Regions from separate parts of the Paenibacillus sp. VT-400 genome, predicted to be linked through region 1. Evidence: a T-box and tRNA genes for the amino acid it is inferred to sense, from the RefSeq annotation. Region 1 holds a T-box; the other holds one or more tRNA genes.
The links. A T-box is a leader RNA that pairs with one kind of tRNA and senses whether it is charged. The one in region 1 lies ahead of EL84_RS07030 (valine--tRNA ligase), so its partner is inferred to be a tRNA-Val.
Positions count from the first base shown of each region.

Region 2: it has a tRNA-Val gene. The T-box ahead of EL84_RS07030 (valine--tRNA ligase) is inferred to sense a tRNA for this amino acid. The anticodon was not compared.

Region 1 is NZ_LELF01000059.1:27,479-30,907, reverse strand. Features, by position in the region: gene EL84_RS07035 (LysM peptidoglycan-binding domain-containing protein) at 1-1,400, shown strand, start outside; T-box leader at 1,556-1,837, shown strand; gene EL84_RS07030 (valine--tRNA ligase) at 1,898-3,429, shown strand, end outside.
Region 2 is NZ_LELF01000067.1:3,694,270-3,697,698, reverse strand. Features, by position in the region: gene EL84_RS26925 (DUF3892 domain-containing protein) at 1-171, opposite strand, end outside; gene EL84_RS26920 (GNAT family N-acetyltransferase) at 284-727, opposite strand; gene EL84_RS26915 (hypothetical protein) at 966-1,223, opposite strand; tRNA gene EL84_RS26910 (tRNA-Val) at 1,368-1,440, shown strand; gene EL84_RS26905 (M1 family metallopeptidase) at 1,628-3,429, shown strand, end outside.

The sequences.
Region 1 (3,429 bases):
ATGAGGCTTCAGAGGAGCTCAAACATTTCATTCCCGTGGAGATCACAGTGCCGCTGAACCGGGTCAGATCGATTGAGGATATTTCCATCGAGATCGAAAATTTTGACGTGGATCTGTTATCCAATCGCAGTCTGAACATTACAGGTGTATTGTCGCTGCGAGGTATCGAAGGTTTTCCTGTTGAAGAGCCACAAGTATGGTCAGCAGATGAGTTTACAGTTGTTCATTCACCTGATGCTCAGCAATCCAACCGTTCCGATGAAGCAGCACAGGCAGGCAGCGATCCCAACACATTTGCACAAGAGTACCTGCTCCAGCGGAGTGAGGAAGAGAGACTTGCGAATGCAGCAGAACTTGCCTATGGTGCTCCGGAATTCGCTGACCTGTCTACAAGAGAAGAGACATTAAGGAATAGCGAAGAATGGCAACAAGAATATGCGGATTCGTCATCGGCCGAGCCAATTCAATCTGAGGAGCAAAGCGCGGAGTACGCTAACGAAAACAGACAACCTGATGCAAACGAAGATCCCGTATCTCTGACAGCGAATGGGGATGAATTGGCATCTCATGAGCAATACAGCGAACCTTCTCCGATCTCGTCATTTATGGCTGAGACCGCAGATCGGTTAGCTTCTTACCCTGAGTCGGAACCACTGCTGCCTCTGGAAGATGAGTCTTCGGGTTGGTCCGAGTCTTCCGTGGATGCATTGCCTGCCAACCCGAGAAGTGCAGATCAAGCAGTCACAGAGCCTACTGCTCAATCATCTAATGAGTTGGCAGCACCGGATGTACCGGACGCACCAGAGGTATGGCACTTCGAATCAGCGAGATCTGTACCTCAGCAGGAGAATCAGGCAGTTGCCGATGTCCCGGTTGAATCACAGGCGGAGAACTGGCAAGGTGTATTTGCTTCGTCCGAACCAGGCAACGCTGAGGAAGATCGGCCGTCTTTTGAAGCGACTGGGGTAGACGAGTTTGTACAGAACGAAGCATTTGTTCCTGAACCTGTGGCTGAGACGGAAGACAAGCCGGAGCTGAAGGTTGCTTTTGGCAGCAAAAAAGAATCCGCACCACGGCAAGAAGAGGGCGTAGGTATCTCTTCCTTGTTATCCTCCGGCAGAGCGGCACGCGATGCTGAAGTGGAGCGAGGCGATGAGGTTCCTGCGGGTGTGGTACAGGAAGAAACGTATCCAGCGGATGATGTGGAATGGAAGAACCTGTTCCTTGGAACGATCGTGGACCAGACCCCATTCCGCAAGGTGAAACTGTGCATCGTTCAGCGAGAAGACACACTGGATGCCATTGCAGATCGATATCAATTGAGCACGAGGGAACTTCAGTTGTATAACCGATTATCTGAGCAGGTTGTGGAAGAAGGTCAGATATTGTACATCCCTTAATCCGTAGTTAAAGCCTTCGTTACGACCCGTGATCCCCTTGAGGATTGCGGTTTTTTGCATGATTCGCCCTAAACCTGCATTCCAGCGCTCTTTATCCGCTGTTGTCAGGTTGACTATCGCGCACGAGCAAGGTATGATGTGTGTAGGTTTTTTGAAGAACAACGTGGAACGGGAGTAGTAGACAGTATGACCTTTCAGAGAGTGGAATTGCAACGCTGTGAGATTCCGCAGGAACCAACTGATCGAAGTCGCCCGGGAGTTGCCTGTTTGAATACAAGGGATGAATGAGATTTATCGTCATTTATTACTGAGGTAGGATGGGCCGGTAGCAGCCGTTATCTGCTTGAAGTGTCACGTCATGTACAAAGGGTGAAGTCTATCTTGTTGTAGGCGTGAAACAAAGGTGGTACCGCGAAAGCTAACCTTTCGTCCTTTGATGGATGAAAGGTTTTTTTGTTTTTTTTGGCGAAGATGATGAAGTAACGGAGGAATGACACATGTCTGAGGAAAAAAAATCAGCTGCAACAGAAATGCCGACCACTTACGATCCTAAGGCGGCAGAGGATAAATGGTACTCCACCTGGATGGAGCGTGGATATTTCAAAGCCGGTCAACGTAAAGATGCCGAGCCGTATACAATTGTAATTCCACCCCCAAATGTGACCGGGATGCTGCACATTGGGCATGCGCTCGATTTTACACTGCAGGATATTCTGATCCGCACCAAACGGATGCAAGGCTATGATGCGCTGTGGCTTCCGGGTTCCGACCATGCAGGTATTGCTACTCAAACCAAAGTGGAGCAGAAGCTGCGTGAAGAAGGTCTGACTCGTTATGATCTGGGACGTGAGAAGTTTCTGGAGAAAGTATGGGACTGGAAAGATCAATATGCCACTACCATTCGTCAGCAATGGGGCAAAATGGGATTGTCGCTTGATTACTCACGTGAACGTTTTACGCTGGATGAAGGTCTGTCCCAAGCGGTTCGCAAAGTATTTGTTCAACTGTATGAAAAAGGCCTTATTTACCGAGGCAAACGCATCATTAACTGGGACCCGGTGAACCGGACAGCTCTGTCCGACATTGAGGTTGAATATAAAGAGGTTCAGGGTCACTTGTACCATCTGCGTTACCCGCTCAAAGACGGAAGTGGCTACGTTACAGTGGCAACAACGCGTCCTGAAACGATGCTGGGTGATACAGCGGTTGCTGTTCATCCGAAGGATGAGCGTTATGCAGATATGATTGGTAAAGTACTTGTACTGCCTATCATTGGACGCGAAATTCCAATTATCGCTGATGATTATGTGGATAAAGAGTTTGGAAGTGGTGCAGTTAAAATCACGCCTGCGCATGATCCAAATGACTTTGAAGTAGGTCTTCGTCATGATCTTCCTCAGATTACGGTAATGGATGAGAGCGGCACAATGAATGCTGAGGCAGGCAAGTATCAGGGACTGGATCGCAGTGACTGCCGCAAGCAGATTGTTGCTGACTTGAAAGAGCAGGGCGTATTGATCAACATTGAGGATCACACGCATCAGGTTGGACACAGTGAACGTACCGGAGCTGTTGTTGAGCCATATCTGTCTACACAGTGGTTCGTTGAGATGAAGCCACTTGCAGAGAGAGCGATTAAAAAACAACAGAGCGGCGAAGGGGTTAATTTTGTTCCAGATCGTTTTGAGAAAACCTATCTGAACTGGATCGAGAACGTTCGTGACTGGTGTATTTCCCGTCAACTGTGGTGGGGACATCGTATACCTGCTTGGTATGATGAAGAAACAGGTGAAATCATCGTATCTGCTGAAGATCCAACAACGCTGCCAGAGTATGCTGGACGCAAGCTCAGACAGGACGAAGACGTACTCGATACTTGGTTTAGCTCCGGCTTATGGCCATTCTCCACACTAGGCTGGCCAGAAGATACGGAAGATCTGAAACGTTATTATCCGACAAGTGTACTTGTGACAGGGTATGACATCATATATTTCTGGGTTGCACGTATGATTTTTACTGCATTGGAATT
Region 2 (3,429 bases), on a different contig from region 1:
TTCGCCATCCTTGCCTTTAAATACATTCACACCGGCAATAGCACCAGCTTTTACTTCTGCAAGTGCCTGCTGATAATCCAGTACGCGTCCTGCTGAAGTCTGAAAAGCTGTCAGGTCACCGTCACCATTTTTCTGTACTGCTGTAAAACTCTCGCGTGTCGTTTGATCCATGATGTCACACTCTCCTTATATGACGAGATAGGAATCTGCTTACCTGATTAGCCTATCCGAATTCATCGGAAGTATGCACCATATGCTGATAAGACCTGCCAACGCTGAGGTTTTACAAGCTCTTTCTCATACGAACATGCAGAATATCTGCATCATAAAAAGGTTCTTCCGAAATCACTTCATAACCCAGTTTTTCATAGAATTTCTGTGCCTGACACTGCGCATCCAGTACAGAATAGGATAAGCCGAGTTCACGTGCCAGCTCCTCCATCGCGAGCAGAAGCACACGTCCATAACCAAATGAACGATGAGATTCAAGCACTGCGATCCGCTGCATTTTGGCCGTATCCTTGCTGTAATAGATCAGACGTCCTGTGGCTACAGCTTGGCCATCCGTACTTAACAATACATGATGCACATCCGGGCTGATGACATCATATTGATCAATCTCAATCTCGGCAGGCACCTGTTGCTCAATCACAAAAACGTGATGGCGAATCCCCAGGGCTTGCTCCAGTTGTTCTTCTGTTGATACATAACTAATCTCAGCTGCCAATTCCATTCCTTCTTTCTGCTCTTGCGCGACATATCAGACTGAATTATACAAAAAAATGTTTTTCCTGTATAGTGAAGTCTGGAACATATTGGGAGAGGAGGGGGTAGTGATGGGCATGACAGGCATCATGGTAATTACATTGCTAATGTCGGCGGGAATGATTACTCTGTTGTATTACGTTACGAAGAAAGCATACTCACGCAAGTGGGATGAAGATGAGTAATTCACCTGTTAACCTTCACGGCAAGACTTCACTGCTTCCTCGCGGAGAATATACATCTTGAATTACAGATTTGGAGTATACGTCCAGCCAGACGGGCAGAGACTCACCATTTTCATTGGGCTGTTGTAATTGTTGGAATTGTACCGTATGTTCATCCTTCTCCAAGCCGCAACCCGTAACGTTTGTACTGAGAATCACAAGCCCAGCAAAGAGAAAGAAGCATTTGGTAAATGTATATTTATTGGATTTTGACCGTTTTGTTATGTTTCTCATGGGGAATTCACCTCGTTGCTGAAATGGTAATCTTTCCTTTATTGTGCTCCATTTCAGGTGAATTATAACCAAATAAATTATTGACAATGAACACGGTTACTTGATATGATACTGTTACTTGATTGGGAAACATTTATATATCATGATCTGTTAGCTCAGCTGGGAGAGCACTATCTTGACAGGGTAGGGGTCAGTGGTTCGAGCCCACTACAGATCATACATGAGAAGCCTTACAATGTAAGGTTTCTTTTCTTTTTTTTACATACAAACATAATGCAATTTGCGATAGCTTCATTTTCTCTCCTCTTTTTAAACAAAACTTAAATAAAACATAAATTCAGCGTAAGCTTCGTCTTCTATACTTGGTTCTGAGGTCAACATAGAACAGGAGAAGGAGAGAACTTATGAATTATTCAAACCCATTTACATCAAAGTTAGCCAGAGTAGGGATCGCGGGTACACTGGCTTTAATACTGGCAACAAGCCCACTTGCCGACATGGGGGTTGTTGCCGCGGGAGCAGACCCAGCGACTGTATCTACGAAGATACATAACACACAGAAAGACTCTCTAGAGCAGACCCCGATTCAATACCAGATCCAGGCTCGGCTGAATGAGAAGGACATGACAATCCAGGGGAGCGAGAAGGTAACGTATCACAACACAAGCAAGGATACCCTCCAGCAGTTGGTCCTTCATACATATGCTGATGCAAACCTCTCCAAGTCTACACAGGCGAGCATGTACCAACAGCATAATGAAAAGATTAGTGAAGATCACCCGGAGAAGACAGCGGAGGACTTTCTGGGTGGCATCGATATTCAGGCTGTAACAGCAGATAGCCAATCGCTGGATTACCATAAGGAAAACCAAGCGTTGACCGTGCAGTTGAAGAAGCCCGTACAACCAGGTGAATCGGTATCATTCCAACTGGAGTTTCAGTTGAATATACCCTATGGCTCCCAGCGAGTTTCCTACTACAAGGACATGATCAATGGTGCACACTGGTTCCCGGTGATGTCTGTATACGACGAGGTTAAGCATCAATGGAACAAGGCACCGTATAGTCGAACATTTGAGAGCGATTATTACACCTCATCGGACTTTGAAGTTCAATTCAATGTTCCCGATGAGTATCAGGTAGCTATGCCGGGTACGATCACCATTCAAAACAGTACAGAACATGGTCGTAAAGTTGTTTCTGCTGTGGCCGAGAATACAAGGGAGTTTGTTTTCTTTGCAAGTCCTAATCTTCAAGTGGAACGCGCTACTCGTAACGGTCTGACGGTGGAATACTATTATTACAACGATGATCCATCCAAGAAAAAGATAGTTGACCGCTACATTAATCAGGCATTCAAGGTCATCGATTTCTATAGTGAGAAATATGGCAAGTATCCCTATCCAGAGTTCCGAATTGTCGAGACGTATGTACAAGGCGTTGCCGTGGAGTATGCGAGGCTCATCCAGATGGGACAGATTCAAAATGGTGCTGTTCCAGAAGAAGACACAACATTTGTTCATGAAATAGCGCATCAGTGGTTCCATGCATTGATCGGTAATAATTCGGAGACAGAATCCTTCCTGGATGAAGGCTTTGCTGATTTCTCCATGGTGTATTTTGCCGAGAAACAGGGAGACAAGCTAAATGGATTCAGATCCATACAGTTTGATACTGCGCCCGTAGATATGGCGATTGCGTCAACAAACGATGAAGCTGGGGATTTGGCAAGTTTGGTATATTATCAGAAGGGGCGACAAGCGATCTATCAGCTTTACCGTTCCGTCGGTGAAGAGAAATTTGACGAGTTGATGAGGACATATTTCAAACGCTACGTGTACCAAAATGCAACGGTAGAGGGGCTGCTTCAAACCATTGAAGATGTGCTTGGTAAAGAAATACGTTCAGAAATGCAGATGGCCCTATATCAGCCTGGTTTTGTCTTAAACCCGGAATACCAACTATCACAAGAAGAGACCGCCGCCTATGTGCATGATGTCTTACAAGTGCAATATCAGGCTGTCATGGGTATGGTTCCTAATCTGCCTTATGATGTGATGAATCGATTGATGTACAAAGCCCTTCAAGGCGAGGAATTAACCATTGTGCTCAGCGATCAGGTAAGTAAGCTGGCGGCTAAACAACAGGAAGATATGGTTAATCAGTTGACCGGATTCCTTGATATGACTGGTATGAGATACGACAT